Regions from separate parts of the Paenibacillus sp. JNUCC31 genome, predicted to be linked through region 3. Evidence: riboswitches for the same ligand, from Rfam matches in the RefSeq annotation. Region 3 holds a riboswitch; each other region holds the start of a gene.

Region 1 (6,497 bases), 3.2 Mb from region 3:
GATTCGGTTTATGCAGAAGCCGCTGACATCCTGATCTATCCTATGAGTCTGATTGGGCTGTTGTTTATTCTGGCTACATTCATCATTATTTTCAGTACCTGCCGGATCAGTATCCGCAAAGAAAACAAAACCTATGGCATCTACAAATCCATAGGCATGACATCTCGTCGGATTCGATTATCGGTTGCCATGGGAGTGACAGTACTATCTGTCATTGGGGCAGTACTGGGAAGCGTGATAGGGGTATATGTGCTCCCCGTGTTACTGGAGATGATCCTCTCCGGATATGGTATCGTACAGCTTCCATTAATTTTGAATTGGGGTGGAATTATTCTGTTCGCCTGCTTAAGCATTGGCGCCGCAGCTCTTGGCTCTTGGTTCTCATCACGGGTTATTGGCGAAGCATCCCCTCGTATGCTGGTCATAGAATAACTTGGGAGAAAGAATAACAATACGAAAGAGCATCTGCTCTGTAGCCTAACTAATTATTTTCGATAGCCAAAAGAAATAAAACAGCCCTCCCGTCCCCCTGAAGTGCACCCCAATGCATGGGAACGAAAGGGCTGTTCATGTACCTTTTTTTACATGCTGGTGGAAATCCACGCGCTTACGCAGCAGGTCTTACTTACGCCACTTCTTCGCCAGTTCACCAATCTGATGTGGTGTAGTTCGGCAACATCCACCGATAATTCTGGCGCCCGCAGCGACCCATTCTTCCGAAGCATCGCTCATGCTGCCGCATGATCCTTGACCGCTCCACGTTTTGGTCTCAGCGTCATAGATCTCCCCCGAGTTCGGATAGACAATGACAGGTTTGTCGCTTGCACGGCTCAGCACACCTACCGCTTCCGTCACCACTTCCATGGGAGCACAGTTCAAGCCAATCGCAGCAATCTGCTGTTCGGAGCCAAATTGTCGTGCACACTCTTCCAAGAGCGTCCCCTCACTGATCGTTTTGCCATCCTGTAATGAGAAAGACAGCCATGCATAAGCGTCAGGGAACTCTTTTAATAAAGCAACCAATACCTGTGCCTCCTGTAAGGATGGGATCGTCTCAAATGCCAGAACATCCGCGCCTGCTTCCAGCAGTGCTGTCATCCGCGGACGATGGAAGGCGGTCAGCGTCTCATCCGTAACACCATAATGACCGACATACTCTGAGCCATCAGCCAAATAAGCACCATAGGGTCCGACGGATGCAGCAACAATTGGACGTGGACGAGCCGATGCCGTTTTCCCTATCGCAACTGCAGGTCGTTTTTCACATTTTGACTCATTCCCAATTACATTCTCTGCGACTCCACCTTGGATTTCTTGCCACACGTCATCACGCGCCTGAGCCGCCAGCTCTACTGTCTTGCGAATCAGCTTCAGCGACTCCTGTTCTCCGATGCCCCTCTTGCCGAAGCCATCCACTGTTGCCTGATAACTGGATGTGATCGCGCAGTCCGCTCCTGCACGGAAGTAATCCGCATGCACCTGAACGATAACTTCCGGATTCTCCAGCAGGACACGTGCTGACCATAATGGATCATCCAGATCACACCCCTGCTGCTCAAGTTCGGTTGCCAGTGCCCCATCGAGAATCATAACCGGATGTTCCCGCAGGATCTGTTCCAAGGGATTAATGCGTTTTGGTTGCGTCATGTTCTAGCCCTCTTTTCTTATTCACACGTTCTGTCAGATAATACGTTGCGTAACATAATACAATAAAAGGAATACCGCAGTACAACGCTATGCGCTGTGTCGGGTCAAAAGCAATGCCTATGCATGAAGCCAGACATAATATAAATGAAATAATCGGTACTGCCGGGTACAGCGGCGTCCGGTAGACCAGGTCCTCAACCGCATGCCCTTCCAGAAGATACTGTCTGCGAAACATATACTGCGAAGCACTGATGCTCATCCATACGGCAACAACGGCAAGGCCAGAGATGGAGACCAGCGTAATATACACGGTACCTGGTGCAATGATGCTCGAGAGCAAAGCCAAAGCACCACCAACCATGCTGATCAGGAGGGCATTCAGCGGTACACCGCGTTTCGTCAATTTGGCAAACCATGGAGAGATCGTCTTTTTATCTGCCAGAGACCACAGCATCCGCGAAGAAGCATATAGGCCCGAGTTGGCAGCAGAGAGAATCGCCGTCAGAATAACAAAGTTCATAATATCTGCTGCATACGGAACACCAATTCGCTCCATTACAGCTACAAATGGACTTTCGAGAACACTAGCATCCGACATGGGTAATAGCGCAGAGAGAATAACAATGGTTCCGATAAAAAAGATAATTAAGCGCCATAACGTGGTATGGATCGCTTTCGGAATCGTCTTTTCCGGATTCTCCGTCTCCCCGGCAGCAATTCCGATCAATTCTGTGCCCGAGAACGCAAAGTTTACGGCAAGCATCGTCATCAGTATCGCAGAAGCGCCATTCGGGAACCAGCCTGACGCTGTAATATTGGATAGAAAAGGGGCGGTTTCCGAGCCTGCCATTGGAATAATACCGAACATGGCTGCGCCCCCAAGAATAATGAAGATTACAATTGTAAGGACTTTAACTGCGGAAAACCAGAACTCCGACTCCGCAAAAAATTTGACCGTCAGCGCGTTGAACAGAAAGATCATAAGAGCAAACAATGCGCTCCAGATCCAAACATTCACTGAAGGGAACCAGCGCTGCATCAACAGCCCGGCCGCTGTAAATTCGGAACCGAGGGCAACCGTCCAGGTTAGCCAATACAACCAGGCTACGGTGTATCCTGTTGCCGGCCCAATATATTTTGCCGCATAGCTATGAAATGCCCCAGTCTCCGGCATATGAACGGACAGTTCACCTAAACAAAGCATAACCAGATAAACGACAATCGCTCCGATCAGGTAAGATAGAATAGTCCCGATCGGCCCTGCCTGCTGAATGGTATAACCTGAGCTAAGAAATAAACCTGTACCAATAACTCCTCCAAGTGAGAGCATGACTACATGCCGTGCCTGCATTTTGCGCTGAAAATGCCCTGTATCTTTGTTGTTATCCATGCCTGCTCCCCTACTTCTTCATCCAGAACAACAAAAAGACCCACTCTTCCCGAAGAGTGCGCCGTAACTGACAAATAAAGACAAACGCTCCTATCTATCAGGCTGTTCACCCGCTGGAATTAGCACAGTATCCTTCAGATCTGTTGCTGAGGCTTCTAAGGGCCAGTCCCTCCACCTCTCTGGATAAGAAAATGATTTTTTATAAATATAGCGATCTATCATGATTGTGTCAACAATTAAATATCATCATCCATTTATGGATAAAGAAACTCTCCAACCTCATTTTTAATCCGTCGATGATCCATAATCTGTGATTTTCATTTTCACATCATAGGTCACAGGAATCTCACTAAAGGTTTCATCCCAATTTTTTTTGACCTTTTTCCATACCCTCGGATATTTGATCCGCAACTGCTCTCCAAATCCGGCCACTTCCACCCGATAGGTGTGCTGCATTTTGTTCATGACCTGCTGTATTTGTTCTTTGGCTGTATCAGCGAACTGAACCTCACATTCCTTAATGTACTTTTCCGTAGAAGGAATTTCCGGAGCACTCCAATCTTCCATGAGCTGACCTTCTGATTCAACCTTTACATGAAAAGAAATGTCATCTCCGTGGACTTTGGGCACAATTTTGCTCTTCGTAGACTTGATTTCATAGACTATCGTATGTTTCTTTTTCGGTGCATACGATTTTAAGGCCCCTCCCTTAGCCTCCCCAGTGATCCAGGACAATCCTTGAAGGTCCACCTGATTTAAGGAGCCGATCCACTTTTTCGTTTTCCCTTTATAGACGCCTGCACCTGAAAATTTATGCTCCCCATCAGCAGTAAGGACATTTTGCAGCAAAAAGCTTGACCCTGACTGCATTTTGCCATCAAGTTTCGCGAGGGATACAGGCGGAAGAATTTTATTGGTACGATACGCATTATTCACCAACCCTCTCAGATAAAAGGCTGGGATTTCTCCCGGCTCCTTGGAACTAAGAGCATCCAAAGCACGTCCTTTGCTCACCAGAACAAGGGAACTGGGTCGGATATCATTGTCGCGCAAAACAAAATCAAGCAGCTGCTCCATGCTATATTTCTTCGACAACTCTTGGGAAACGACAATAACCTTTAAATGATGACCAATGAGCGGACGGTCTCTTCTTAGAGCAAACTGACGAAAGATCTGAAACAGGGAATCTCCGGTCAACTGTTCATTCAAAAAGGTTTGTCCGCCGGAAGAACCACTGGAACTGCTTTGATTTTCCTGTTTTCCCCCAACACGTGGGACAATCTGTACGGTAGATGTAAATACATTGTTTTTGGGATAATGACCTCCTTGTTTATTAATGTCCTGTTCAAATTTCGATTCCTCAGCGACGTCCAGTCCCAGACCCACATAAACACTTAAATCTTCGATCTCTTTGCTGCTCCAGCAACCTGAGGTAAAAACCAGCAGGGCCGTTGACAAAAGGGTTAATTTCTTTCTGATCCTGTTCAATTGTACTTGCCTCCTTTCTTTCGGAACATGCTCAGCAACAAAAGCAATAGTGGCAAAACACCAAACAAATAAATGGATGCATTCCCCAAAGCATCTCCGAGTTTGAACGTTTCGTCCACGTTCTGCGGAAGCATAGCAGTGATATAACTGATCGGGAGCAGAATGATCAGAAAAGGCAGCATTTTTTTCTTGAACAATTGCGAACATCCAAGAGAAGCGGCATAATGCGTGATGGTAGACGTAGAGAAAATTTGCATAATCCAAATAACCAGCAACAGGGATTCGAACCGTTCAAAGAACAATCCCTCAATCTCAAAGCTGCGCATCAAATCAAGGGTTGGCCACGTCCTTGTTCTCATGCCTTCAATAGATAAACTGCCAATAACCATAACCAATGTGATAAGGTAGATCACCATAGGGATAAGGATTCCCCAGACCATGGCTTTCTTGCCCTTCTCTGGATTTTTCATAAATGCCATCACCACAAACATGACTTCATAACCCGTATAGGCAAGTACCGAAGATTTCAGCCCTTTAAACACCGGCATGATCCCCTCTCCCAGCACAGGTCTCAAATTATTGATCTCAAACAGACTGCTGCTCAGAAAAATGGCCAGTACAAAAAGAATAAGCGTAATGGGTAAAATGATCTCATACAAACGCGCCATGGAGTTGATCCCTCCTGAGACCAAATAAAAGCCGATCCACATAAACACCATGACAATCGCCCACACCGGGGTTCCCTCCAATAAATATAATCGGGTGACTTCAGCCATCACTCTGATTTCAAAGGCAGAGATGACAAGGAAATACAGGATGATCGCAGCTCCCAATATATAAGCAATCCACTTCCCTGTGATTTCCTCAGTGAATTGAAAGACAGTCTTCCCTGGGAATCTTCGGCACAGGTTCACCAGGATTATACCCATCAGCATAGCCAACAGACCGGACAATATAATTGAAATCCACACATCAGGCGTTTTGACCGCCGTTACCGTAGTTCGGGGAAGTGTAAGTATTCCTGCACCGAGCATGTAATTGATGATAAAAACTGCGGCTTGAACTGTCGTCAGCTGGTCACTTTTAGGATTCATGATCCACCTCCTGAATATCGGATATGCCTACTTTTTGCGATCAGGGTCTTTCGGATTCATCATGCCTGGGCGCTGCCTCATCATTCGTAAGGGTACCCGAATAAAGAAATCCTTCCAATCCGACAGGCTGAATGGCACCGCAGGGGTGACGTAAGGAACTCCAAAGCTTTTCAACCGAACCAGATGACTGCAGAGCAGCAAGAAAAACATGACCACCCCAAACAATCCATAGCCCGCCGCACTGAACATTCCAAAAAAACGTAATATACGCAGTGTAATCCCCGCACTATATGAAGGGATTGAGAACGAAGAAATCGCGGTAACGGCCACAACTATAACCAGAAATGGACTGACCATTCCGGCCTTCACCGCGGCCTCCCCAATAATCAGACCGCCAACGATACCCATCGCAGGCCCGATCGGCTTCGGAAGTCGAATTCCCGCTTCCCGCAAAATTTCAATGGAGACTTCCATAATCAGCGCCTCAATAATGGAGGGAAAAGGTACTCCCTGTCTGGTTTGAATAATGGTTAGAGCCAGCTTCGTTGGAATCAGACCCGGATGATAAGAGATAAAGGAGATATACAATGCAGGCGCGAACAGGGCAAGCATGGCCGCCAGGAAACGAAGCATACGTAGAAAGGTCCCCGGAATCCAGCGCTCGTAATAATCTTCGGGGGATTGAAGCAGCATGCTGAAGGTCGACGGCACAATTAATGCAAAGGGTGTTCCATCCAGTAAGATGGCTACCCGTCCTTCCAACAACCCGCTGATTACACGGTCGGGTCTCTCTGTATTCTGAACCTGTTGAAATGGGCTCAGTTCATCGTCTTCAATCAACTGTTCCACATAACCGGATTCCAGCATCATATCCATGT
Region 2 (6,497 bases), 3.4 Mb from region 3:
GTTTGAGTATGTTAAAACAGGTCATATTGATGATAGGGAGCAGAATCTGGATGCCAATGAACTGTTAAGCAGTTATATCCGGGGCACGGAAGAAGAAAATAGAAATGCTGCCCCTGAAGATAAAATGTACGTAACAGGGTGGGAAATTGAACCGACATATGACAGTAGCAATCATCGTTTAATTTATTCTCTTGGTTTCAAGGATGCTTACCAGCAATCCATGGTCAATTACAACGTAAAGCTCCTGACACGTGAAGGATACATCACAGCCATTCTTGTCACAGAAACAGCCAACTTTCAGCAGAGTCGCCTTGCATTCGAAGAGATGGTTCTTAACAGGCTCAGCATAAATACAGGTTACACTTACGAAGATTATGATGCTTCCACTGACAAAACATCGACCGTCGGACTCAAAAGCCTTTTGGTTGGCGGAATTGGTTATACGGCGGGCCAAAAATTCAGCATACTGATTCTGCTAAAAAAAGGGTGGCCTTTTATCGTTATCGTATTTCTTGCCCTATTGGGCTGGAACAAATACAAAATGAAAACGTCGAACAAAGACGAAGCCATGCTATCCCCCACGGAGAAGGCCTATCTGCAAGATGCGGATGAACAGCAGTATGCTGAACAAAACGAATTATCTTATTATCGCAAATCTGGACAGCAATCCGAAACGAAACGAACATAACCAAAGACAGTAAAAAGGCCATGCATCTCTTGTTCAGAGATATACGGCCTTTTCTGTGTGTATATTTTGGCATGCTTTCAGCTTATTCGTTCAGCTTAAAATGCAGGTTCTACAGCACCTTGATAACGTTCTTTGATGAACGTTTTAACTTCTTCAGAATGCAGAGCTGCAGCCAGTTTCTTGATCGCATCTGCATCTTTGTTATCTTCACGGGATACAAGGATGTTTGCATAAGGGTTACCTTGCAGATCCTCAATCAGCAGCGCATCCTTCTCTGGGTTCAGATTGGCTTCCAGCGCGTAGTTGGCGTTAATGAATACCAGGTCAGCTTCATCCAGTTGGCGAGGCATCATGGCTGCATCCAACTCAATAATATTCAGGTTTCTCGGATTGGCTGTGATATCTTGAAGATTGGAAGTGATATTTTTGTCGTCTTTCAGCGTGATAAGTCCTTCTTTCGCAAGCAGCAACAGTGCACGACCACCGTTCGATGGGTCATTAGGTATGGCTACTTTGGCGCCATCTTTCAGTTCATCCAAAGACTTAATTTTTTTGGAGTAGCCAGCAAATGGCTCAACATGCACAGGTGTTACAGCAACGAGGTGGAAACCACGTTCTTTGTTCTCTGTATCCAGGTAAGGCTGGTGTTGGAAAAAGTTTGCATCCAGCTGTTTGTCCTCAAGTTGTTGGTTCGGTTGAACATAATCATTGAACGTCACGATTTGCAAGCGAATGCCTTCTGCTTCGAGCTCAGGTTTGATGCTTTCCAAAATTTCCGCATGTGGTGTAGGTGATGCTCCCACTTTCAATTCCACGGTGCGCGGTGCGCCTCCGGCATTGTCTGCGCCGCTGTCGGAATCCTTATTGTTTCCGCAAGCTGCAAGAACCGCAATCAACATAATACTGAGTAGAGCAATAGACCATTTTTTCATGTGTAAAACCCCTTCTCCAATAAATTTTTTTGCATGTTCCGTTATTTCACAATAAACACGAACATAACGCAACATTGCTGTCTATGTGTTATTTCCTGGTGAACCATTTAACCAACCGATCGCCAGCCATCTGAAGCACTTGCACCAGTATGACCATAAATACAACGGCTATAATCATAATTTCATTTTGATAACGGTAGTATCCGTAATTGATGGCCAATGTTCCCAGACCTCCACCACCAACCATTCCCGCCATTGCCGTGTAGGAAACAAGGGTAACGATCGTAATGGTGATCCCGGCTAGCAGACCCGGCAATGCCTCTGGCAGAAGCACACGCCGTACAATCTGTCCGGTTGAAGCTCCCATCGCCTGTGCCGCTTCAATGACGCCACGATCCACTTCACGCAGTGTAGTTTCCACCAACCGAGCAAAGTATGGAGCTGCAGCAATGACGAGCGGTGGTATAACGCCCAATACACCTGTAGCTGTGCCAACCAGTGAACGCGTAAACGGAATGAGTGCAACAATCAGAATGATAAATGGCACCGATCGCAAAATGTTTACGATAAACGATAGTACAGTGTACACCACTTGAGACTGGATTGAGGCCGACCTTGCCGTCATGAAAAGCAATACGCCTAGCGGCAAACCAATAATGATCGTGAACAGGCCCGATGCCCCCAGGATCTGCAGTGTTTCAATTGAAGCCTTACCGATTTCTTCCCAACGTACCGTTGAAAAATCCATTTAACGAAGCACCTCCACATCAAGTCCCTGATCCATTAACTCATGAATGGTGAGATTAATCTCATCCGACTGCCCCTCAAACCGAACAGTCAGCTGTCCATAGGGAACTTGCTTGATCGTTGAAATGGTGCCTTGCAAGATGGCGAAATCCACTCCTGTTTTGCGAACCGTTCTGGACAAAATCGCCTCATATGTTTTATCGCCCAGGAAGGATATTTTTACAAGCTTAGAAGATCCGTCCGTCTGCAATGAAACACCCGCACTCGCCAGAGCAGTCTCTTCCAATGCAATTCCCACCTCATGGTCACGCATCATAAAGTCACGCGTAATTGCATGCTGCGGCTTGAGGAATACTTCCGTCACCGGCCCTTGCTCCACGATGCCTCCTTGATGGATAACCGCCACCTGATCACAGATATTCTGGATCACGTGCATCTCATGGGTGATTAGAACAATCGTGAGGTTATACTTTTCATTGATATCCAGCAATAACTTCAGAATCGAATCCGTTGTCTGGGGATCAAGTGCCGATGTGGCCTCATCACACAGCAGCACGGTTGGATCGCTCGCGAGTGCTCTCGCAATACCCACCCTTTGCTTCTGTCCGCCTGACAGTTGGGCCGGATATTTATTGCTGTGGTCCTCCAGTCCAACCAATGCGAGCATTTCCTTCACTTTGCGATCTATTGCATCCTTGGGTGTATTGACCAGTTTTAAAGGAAAAGCGACATTGTCGTACACCGTAGCCGAGGATAACAAGTTAAAGTGCTGAAAGATCATGCCGATCTTGCGCCGTTGTTGTTGCAAATCGGTCTTGCCCAGACGGGTTAGATTGATCCCATCAACCCAAACCTCGCCTGCCGTCGGTCTTTCGAGCAAATTGATACAACGGATCAATGTGCTCTTGCCTGCACCGGAATGACCGATAACTCCGAATATTTCACCTTTACCGATATTCAAATTCAGGTCCGACAAGGCCGTCGTACTTTTAGCACCTTTACCGTACGTCTTGGTTAAACCTTTTAATTCAATCAAAATTACTACTCCTTCCCACTACCTACATGTATCTTTACCCGAATGAAAGGAAAACTCCCCTTGGTCGTACAAAAAAGAGCCCCTTTTGCAGAAACAAAAAGGGCTCTTCACGTGAAAGATTATACCTTCTCATCTGCCAAAATCGTGCCTTGCACCATTTTGTAGGAATTAGCACCTAACATCTATAAAGTATGACACAGCTGTCATGCAGTTATAAATCGGTTGCCGGGCTTCATCGGGCCTGTCCCTCCGCCGCTCTCGATAAGAAATATTTAATTTATAAGTTCAGTAGTTATAATGTTAATGTCATAAATGTTAATTCCATCTAACTGTCGATCAGGAACTCAGTATAATCCAAGTATTCCGATTTGTCAAAGGCAAATATTGCAATCCAATCACCTCGCAGGGTGGTTCATTCCCTGCTTATGCCACTTCTCGTTGATGTAGCCATACGCTGCTTTTAATGTCTTACATACCATATCTACACCTTGGCGGAGTTCCAAAAGATGCTGATCCAGGTCCTCCAGCTTCACTTTCCCTTGCAAAGTCTGGTGCAGCTGCCACAGATCATCCTGCATTTCGGAGTTCATATAATGAATCTCCATGTTTCGTCGTTTGCGCAATTTGCTCATCGGCTCACGGTAGGAGTCCTTGATCTGGATCAGCTCGTTGGCAAGATCATGATGCAGCTTATCATAGCCAAACTGTCTTAATACGGTGAAATAAGAAAAATGAATTTTAACATTGGTTGTATTCAGCTCAAATATTTCATTCAACACCGTACCTAACTTATCCAGAATGGCAAAACATCGGATGAAACCATCCTTGTAAAAGTAAACGTAACGGGCATACTCCGCTTTTTCTGGTATGGTCATATCATCCGTAAAGCCCGCTTTGACTTTTTGACGAAAATGGGAAGCAGCAAAACAGCTTTGCTCCAGTTCATCCAACGAGGAGATGAGTCCCTGGGTCCACACATACAGTTTACGAAAATCATGGGCAGGATCATGGTCCACATGCATTTGTCGCTGAAATAGCTCAAGCGTACCAGCCATCGCCTCCATTGCTTCCTTGAGTATGCCTTCGTTTTGACGCGGTAATTCACCCAGCAACGTTCGCAGCATATATAGCCTCCTCTATCCACTCTGCAGATCATCAAAATAATAATAATTTATAATATTAAACAAAATCGGAATGAGAGTAAACGTATGACCGCTGCTTACATTAGGTTGCCCTGACTCGCCTGACATCAAACAAAGTTCACCTGTCCAATGATGTACATCATCGGATGGTGAACTTCACTGGATTCATCCCCTGAACGACAATAATTCGGATATATTAGAAACGGTTAACGGGCCGATGCAACTTGTACACCAGGAAACTCATATAGGTTAATACACCGAACAAAATGGCAATATCGAGCATATGCGCCAACGCCACAAACATATACACTTCCGGGCGGTTCATCGTAAGCATTAGTCCAAAACCAATGACCACTTGCAACAAAACCAGCACAACAGAAATAACGCCGAGCGCTCTTAATTCCGTGTTATCCGGATGTTTGCGATACGCAAAATGACCGAGAATGGCAATGACGATCACTAATGAAACAGCCGCCACCCGGTGAGCAAAAGCAACAGCTACGCCTCCCGAGAGTTCGGGAATAATCTGCCCGTTACAGAGTGGAAAACCTGAACAGCCGCCAGCAGAATCCGTATGGCTCACAAAGGCCCCAGTATATACCACGAGGTACGTATAGATTGTGGAAAACCATACCAGATTACGAAAACCTTTGCTGACCCGCGGGTATCGATTCAATCGTTCCAATCCACCGTGGCGAGCCTCCTGCCGAATACCGAGCGCCATCATCAAGGAGCTGGCAAAAGCGATTAAGGCAAATCCGAAATGCAGTGCCATGACTGCGGATGATTGGGAGAATACAACGGCAAAAGCCCCCATGATTCCCTGGACAATAACAAACACCAGCGTTAGAAAGGAAAACAATTGCAGGTCTCTGCGTGATTTGCCAAACCGCAAGAAGGCTACAAATGAGGCAATGGACAACAGTCCTGCCAGTGCGCTAACCGCGCGATGGGAAAATTCAATAAGTGAGGCTACAGTGTGTGCTGGCACAAGTTTTCCGTTACATAAAGGCCATTCCGCGCCGCAGCCAAGACCCGATTCCGTTCGAGTTACAACGCCTCCGCCAAATGTGGCCAGAAACATGACAAGACAGGTTAATACGGTTAACCATTTAAACAAGGTTAAGTGCTTCAATTTTTTCTCACCCGCTGTTGGTTTAAGATGGCGAAGAACTACATTCTCCGCTTGATTCGATACTTTGACACTTATTTCACAACTAAATTCATTATACCGGATAAATGTGTCATTGACGCCGCGCTTTGTGACAAAATGTTAACGTCTGTCGAAAAGTTGACCCACAGGTCATCATCAAATATGTACATCACTACACGATAGTTTCTCCCGGAAATGATGAAAATACAAACGCCACTTCCCTATTTCAAGAGAAATGGCGTTCCTTTAATTATAACCTTTAACATGGTGAACCTGTCATACTTTATTTATGAATCGTGTTATACACCTCAACTGCCCGCTGCAGGAATTGTTCAATCTCTTCTCTCGACTTGCGCAGTTTGTTCACATAACGAACGAGTTCCCGGCCATCTGTGTAAGCTACAAAGCTGGGAATGCCAAGTATATTTTGTTCTTCACTCACCGTACCCACCTGATCCACATCGACTTCAATCAACGTTAGGTCACGTGAAAACTTCTCTTCAACTTCAGGCATAAAGGGATCGATGAACTTGCAATCACCACACCAATCTGCCTTAAATACCGCTACAGTTAAATGTGGAGATTGAATTGCCACATCAAATTCCGGTTTGGATGTAATCTTTTCCATTATCAATATCATCCTTTCTATACCTTGTCTTATCCTCTTAGTGAAGCAAATTGCGGAGTGGAAGTCAAATATTCAGCGCATACTGATATCAACAGTTTATAAAACTCAACCATAACCCGAATTTCAGGAAAGGATGTCATGCCATGACTTCCGTTAAAACGGATTCTTCCG
Region 3 (6,497 bases):
TACTCTTCCGGTGTCTGACGCTCCAGTTTCAGGTTCGTATTATCCGGTTGGAATGTCCAAGGGATGAACGCCAGGAATCCTTCGGAATCGTATTTGTTCGCGATGCACTCGTCTTGAGCTTCACGTACACGAAGCAAGTGCAGTGCGCGTTCTTCCATCGTTTCACCAAGACCGATAACCATCGTTGCCGTTGTATTCATGCCGATCCGATGTGCTGTCTGCATAACGTCCATCCAGTCGCGCCATGAACCTTTCAGACGACTGATTTTGCGACGTGTGCGGTCATCCAGAATTTCGGCACCACCACCTGGCAAGGAATCCAGTCCCGCTTCGTGGATTGCACGTACAACCTCTTCCAAAGTAAGGCCATCGGACACTTCAACCATTTTCATAATCTCAGCCGGGGAGAAAGAGTGCATCGTAATATTAGGGAAACGCTCTTTGATTGCTTTGAGCAAATCAGTGTAATAGCTAAACGGCAGGTTCGGATTCGTTCCACCCTGCATCAGAATTTCCGTACCGTTCACATCTTCTGTTTCCTGAATTTTCTGGAAAATGAGTTCATCGGGAAGTACATACCCTTCTTCAGAACCCGGTCTGCGATAGAAAGCACAAAAACGGCAGTACACATCACACACGTTCGTGTAGTTGACGTTACGCCCAATGACAAATGTTCTGTATGGTTCGGGATGCATGCGTTTTACAATCACATTGGCGGCGGCCCCGATTTTGTCTACTTCATTTGATTCAAATAGCTGAATCGTGTCTTCCAAATCCAAACGTTCGCCCCGAAGGGCTTTATCTAAGATACGGTCTACCGTACTCATCGTAAAAAGCCTCCCTCATGAAGAGAAAATAGTATCACGATCCGTCCCAACTTGTTCATATCGATGAAAGTTTTGGTGGCAACATCGTATTTCTGTACTTCCCATATCGTAACACAGGTTACATGTGAAAAAAAGCACCTTATGAATAGGTGCTTTAAAAACAAGTAAAAATTTTTACATATCCTTATGATTTCAATCTTTCTTCAGCATACTTAAACACGGTGGTTCATCACGCTCTGATTCTACGATTCCTGAAGTGCCTGATCCAGATCAGCAATCAGATCATCAATGTCTTCCAAGCCAACGGAGAAGCGCAGCAATCCGTCCGTTATTCCACGATCACGACGAACCTCAGCCGGCATTGCCGCATGGGACATCATCGCCGGGTACGAGAGAATACTCTCCACTGCCCCGAGGCTTACGGCAACAATTGGCAGTTTCACCCGGTTAAGTACTTTCTTAGCCCGATCACCCGAACCAACGTCAAATGAAACTACAGCTCCGTAACCACTCGACTGACGCTCATGAGCTTCACGACCTGGATGATCCAGCAGCCCGGGATAGAATACAGCCGTAATATCACTGCGTCCGCTAAGCCATGCTGCCAGCTTGGCTGTGCTCTGTTCACTATGTGCCATACGTGCGCCCAAGGTTTTCATTCCACGCATCAGCAGCCAGGATTCCTGAGCACCAAGGACCGTTCCAAGCCCATTCTGCAATTGTTTCAATTGTATTCCCAAGGAGTCTGTCCGGGCAACAGCCAACCCCGCCAGCACATCACTGTGTCCGCCAAGAAACTTGGTGGCACTATGTACAACAATATCCACTCCAAGCTCAATCGGGCGTTGGTAATAAGGTGTCATAAAGGTGTTATCCAGAATCGAGATTAACTCATGTTCCTTCGCCCAGGAAGTTACGGCCGCGATATCCGTAATTCGCAATGTTGGGTTGGATGGAGTTTCCATATAAACAGCCTTGGTATTCGGCTTAATTGCTGCTTTTACTTCATCTATATCGGTCATATCTATAAATGTCGTTTCAATCTGCATCCGGCTGAGAATGGACGTTAACAAGCGGTATGTGCCACCATAAACGTCTTCCGTTACAATCATGTGATCTCCTGCCGAGAACATCATGAACACACTGGAGATCGCAGCCATACCTGAGGAATAAGCGAATCCACGTGCTCCGCCTTCAAGCAATGTGATGTAATCCTCCAGAGCCTGACGAGTCGGATTGCCCGAACGGCTATAATCATGTTGAGGCGGATTAAATATATCAAAATGATGGAATGTGGAGGCTTGATAGATCGGCACGCTGGAAGCCCCTGTGGTTTTATCGATTTCGTCACCGAAATGCAGCAGCTTGGTTTCGAACTTCAGGTCCGAATGAACATTTCGTTCCTGATTATTGGAATGGTTATTTTGTTCACTCATGATGAACTCCTCCTTCAATCTCCTGTTGTGCAGCTGACAGTGCATTGCCCAGATCTGCAATCAGATCATCGGCATGCTCAATCCCTACAGAAAAGCGCAACAGACGGTCATCCACACCTACAGCATCGCGAATTTCAATCGGAATATCGGCATGGGTCTGTACCGCAGGATAGGTCATCAATGACTCGACTCCACCAAGACTCTCGGCAAAAGCGATCAGCTTGATATGACGCAGCAAAGGTTCAACATAACGAGCATCCTTTACTTTGAAGGAGAAAATGCCAGTGTTCCCGCTGGACTGTTTATTCTGTACTTCAAATCCGGGGTGATCCGACAGACCTGGGTGGTACACTTCATCAACAGCTGGATGTTCCAACAGGTACTTGGCAATCGTCAAGGCATTATACTCATGGCGTTCCATACGCAGAGCGAGTGTCTTCATGCCTTTCATCAGCTGATAGGAGTCGCTTGGAGACAACACTGCTCCGATGGAATTGTGCAGAAATGCCATTTCTGCTGACAATTCTTCCCCCTTTGTAATAATTAATCCCGCAAGTACATCGTTATGACCACCCAGATACTTCGTAGCACTATGGATGATGATATCGGCGCCGAGTTCAATTGGACGCTGGAAGAACGGCGTCAGTAGTGTATTATCTACAATGGTCAGCAGGTTGTGGCTCTTTGCCCAGGAACTAACGGCTTCCAGATCTGTAATCATCATCAGCGGATTAGTCGGTGTCTCAACAAATACGGCTTTGGTATTCGGCTGACGAATACTTTCCATAGCCTCAAGGTCATTGGTATCCACATAACTAGCCGTTACCCCGAAGCGGGATAAAATGCGTTCAAGCAAACGATACGTTCCACCATAGAGGTCCAGTGATACAATCAGATGATCTCCTTGCCCAAATAGGGCAAAAATCGTTTGCAACGCTGCCATGCCGGAGCTACATGCAAAACCAGCATCACCGGATTCCAGCGCTGCCGCTGCTTCTTCCAGCACTTTACGGGTTGGATTCGTCGTACGAATATAATCAAAACCTGTACTCTGTCCAAGCTTCGGGTGGCGAAACGCAGTGGATTGATAGATTGGAAAATTAATGGCACCCGTCACCGGTTCATTGATGGACCCAATTTGAGCCAATCGGCTTTCAATTTTTAACTTGTTATCTTCCATTGCTGCATCCTCCTGGGATCTCGATTAGATTTGCGGTCCAATATCGTAAGGCGTCTCTTGATATACATAGTAATTGAGCCAATTAGAGAATAATAAGTTTGCATGTGCCCGCCAAGTTGCGGGAGGGACACGGGAAGGGTCATCATTCGGAAAATAATGTTTAGGAAGAGCCACATTCATTCCCTTGGCTGCATCCCGGTCATATTCCCATTTCAATGAAAGCGGATCATACTCGGCATGTCCGGTTACAAAAATCTGCTTGCCGTCTTTGGTGGCGACCAGAAAAATGCCAGCTTCCTCGGATTCAACCAAAATTTCGAGGTTATCATTCTTTTCAATATCTTCACGGCGCACTTCCGTGTGACGAGAATGCGGAACGTTAAATACTTCATCGAATCCGCGCAGCAACTGCACATTGGATTTGTTGATCGTATGTGAGAATACGCCAAAGCATTTCTCATCCAGTGGAACTTTCGGAACACCAAAATGATGGTATAAACCCGCTTGGGAAGCCCAACAGATATGCATGGTCGAAGTTACATTGGTTTTGGTCCATTCGAAGATCTCCTGGATTTCCTTCCAATAGTTCACGTCTTCGAAGTCCATTTGCTCTACAGGAGCACCTGTAATGATCATGCCGTCAAAACGGCGATGTTCGATCTCGTCAAAGGTTTTGTAGAACAGGTCCAAATATTCCTGTGATGTATTCTTGGATGTATGAGATTTCGGATGCACCAGAACGATGTCCACCTGAATGGGTGTGTTTCCGACTAGACGAAGCAATTGCGTTTCTGTCGTTTCCTTTGTAGGCATCAGGTTTAATATAGCGATACGGAGCGGACGAATATCTTGCTTATAAGCAGATGTTTCGTCCATGACAAAGATGTTTTCTCCTGCGAGCACTTCCTTGGCTGGCAGGGTGTCTGGTATTTTGATCGGCATGTTGGTTCAAACTCCTCCTTGTGCATAGATAGATGCAGCATGGGCTGCCATGAGCTTGCTTTCAGGCGCTGGATGCCATTACATCAAGTGACAAGCTCAAGTTCCGTAGCGAAAATCACTGCTGAGAAGTCGGGGCATATAAAACAAAGACCTTCCTCGGATTCCGAGAAAGGTCATATGTAAATAGATATGCGCCTCTCTCATCTCTCAGTTACAACAGTGCCACATGGACACTTGGTCGCTGCAAGAATTAGCACCGTACGGATATACCGCCGGTTGCCGGGTTTCATCGGGCCAGTCCCTCCACCTACTCTTGATAAGATTTCGCTGTATTCAATTGTAATTTAAAATGGTTCACCGTCTACTTTAAAACATTAATCCACTCACGTCAAGATGTAGTTCATAGTCTTCACCTCTGGACCCGGAACCGATCAACTTCCGTTGTCATACACTGCTCCAGGGCGCGAAATCGACACATTTTTGCGCTTGAAAGCACCCTGTACCAGCGGTATACTAAACAAGTGTTATAAACCCTTATGTGAGAGGTGACATATTCAATGGATGGCGACCCGAGGCCCGACTGGCAGCCGAGTTCCTACAAACTGCATAGAGAATTGACATCAGCATGCCGGCAGCGGGACGTTACTTCCGTTTGTATATAGAGCGAACGCAGTCCTGATCTCCAGGCTCCGCTGCCGACCGGCTGATCTCTTCTTTTTTGCGCCCAAATTGATAAAAATCCGCCAGCTTGGCGGGTGCAGAAGGAGTAGATAAACAATGAAAATCCGGTTGGTAAACAACGGTGTATTTATCCCGGTGGATGACATTCAGCAGGCGCTGACTCCACCAGCGGAGGGATTTTACTGGATTGATGCGGACGTAGACGATTTGGCGGTACTTCAACCGCTGTTCTTAATGCATGATCTGGCAGTGGAAGACTGCTTGAGTGACGAAGAACAACGTCCGAAGATTGAAATTTATGAGAGCCATTATTTTATTGTCATTAATAGCATTCGTTTCGATGATGAAGAGATTTTTTTGCGTGCCGTCAACCTGTTCCTTGGAAGACATTTTATTATCAGTGTTACGAAACAAAAAGTCAGTGAATTACGGACATTGAAACCGATACTATGGGAACAGGAAATCAGCACCCCGGATCGGCTGCTGTACCTCCTCGTGGACTTGATTGTTGATAATTATTTCACAGTCGGTGACCGGATTGAAGCACGGATTGAGAAGCTTGAGGAAGATATCCTGATGCACACCAAAAAGTCTCATTTGAATGAGATTATCGGGCTGCGCAGTGAGATTTTGTGGCTCAAGAAAGTGCTGGGACCTCAGAAAGAGGTCATTAACACCCTAAACAAAAAAGACCTGCGTCTCATCGATGATCAGCTGCAAAAATACTTCAGTGACATTTATGAGAATGCTGTGAAAATATCCGAAACCTTTGAGACGTATCGCGACCTGATGGGCAACTTGCGCGAAGCTTACCAATCAAGTATTGCCAACCGTGCGAATGAAATCATGCGCGTGTTTACCGCGATTACCACAGTCTTCATGCCACTGACGGTCATTACCGGTATTTATGGAATGAACTTCGACAACATGCCTGAGCTGCACTGGAAGTATAGTTATTTTGTTGTCATCGGATTAATGGTTACTCTGGGTCTGAGCATGTTCTTTATTTTCCGCAAGAAAGACTGGATTTAAACTGCCACAGAACAGACCAAAGCTGAAAAGACGAAGCCCTCCATTCGGAGTAGTGCCTCGTCTTTTTTATTTATTGTATTTTAGTACGATTAGACCTACTGATTACCCCATTCTCCCTACTCTAGCCCGCATGCTGCTCCGTCTCTGTGTGGCGACGGAAACGAATTCGAATCATGCGCAACCTTTCATAGACCTGCTCCAGACTGCCTCCGCCGGGCTTCTCTTCTCCATACACTTTATGTAACACGGGCTTCAGAAACGTATCTCCCAGCTCTTCGTAGGCGCTCCATACCGCCTCTTGTTCCTGTTCAGGCATTACGGCCAGCTCTGCATCCAGCAGGCAGTCTGTATCATACCCCTCCAGATCCAATGTTTCCAGCAATTCAATCAGCTCCCGCC

The links. Region 3 has a riboswitch for S-adenosylmethionine ahead of metA (homoserine O-acetyltransferase MetA). Riboswitches for the same ligand answer to the same signal wherever they lie in the genome.
Region 1: it holds a riboswitch for S-adenosylmethionine, as region 3 does, so the genes downstream of both, mmuP (S-methylmethionine permease) here and metA (homoserine O-acetyltransferase MetA) in region 3, are expected to answer to the same signal.
Region 2: it holds a riboswitch for S-adenosylmethionine, as region 3 does, so the genes downstream of both, JNUCC31_RS09155 (methionine ABC transporter ATP-binding protein) here and metA (homoserine O-acetyltransferase MetA) in region 3, are expected to answer to the same signal.

The regions. Positions count from the first base shown of each region.
Region 1 covers NZ_CP062165.1:2,395,911-2,402,407, forward strand. The annotation lists gene JNUCC31_RS10450 (ABC transporter permease) at 1-432, shown strand, start outside; gene mmuM (homocysteine S-methyltransferase) at 622-1,647, opposite strand; gene mmuP (S-methylmethionine permease) at 1,625-3,037, opposite strand; SAM riboswitch class I at 3,125-3,227, opposite strand; gene JNUCC31_RS10465 (Ger(x)C family spore germination protein) at 3,323-4,525, opposite strand; gene JNUCC31_RS10470 (spore germination protein) at 4,522-5,619, opposite strand; gene JNUCC31_RS10475 (spore germination protein) at 5,647-6,497, opposite strand, start outside.
Region 2 covers NZ_CP062165.1:2,129,662-2,136,158, forward strand. The annotation lists gene JNUCC31_RS09140 (DUF2167 domain-containing protein) at 1-688, shown strand, start outside; gene JNUCC31_RS09145 (MetQ/NlpA family ABC transporter substrate-binding protein) at 784-1,620, opposite strand; gene JNUCC31_RS09150 (methionine ABC transporter permease) at 1,709-2,368, opposite strand; gene JNUCC31_RS09155 (methionine ABC transporter ATP-binding protein) at 2,369-3,403, opposite strand; SAM riboswitch class I at 3,530-3,671, opposite strand; gene JNUCC31_RS09160 (Cthe_2314 family HEPN domain-containing protein) at 3,799-4,527, opposite strand; gene JNUCC31_RS09165 (COX15/CtaA family protein) at 4,742-5,665, opposite strand; gene JNUCC31_RS09170 (thioredoxin family protein) at 5,982-6,326, opposite strand; gene JNUCC31_RS09175 (DUF2515 family protein) at 6,470-6,497, shown strand, end outside.
Region 3 covers NZ_CP062165.1:5,547,560-5,554,056, reverse strand. The annotation lists gene mqnC (cyclic dehypoxanthinyl futalosine synthase) at 1-827, opposite strand, end outside; gene JNUCC31_RS24315 (trans-sulfuration enzyme family protein) at 1,070-2,263, opposite strand; gene JNUCC31_RS24310 (aminotransferase class I/II-fold pyridoxal phosphate-dependent enzyme) at 2,256-3,443, opposite strand; gene metA (homoserine O-acetyltransferase MetA) at 3,468-4,385, opposite strand; SAM riboswitch class I at 4,583-4,708, opposite strand; gene corA (magnesium/cobalt transporter CorA) at 5,163-6,098, shown strand; gene JNUCC31_RS24295 (HRDC domain-containing protein) at 6,220-6,497, opposite strand, start outside.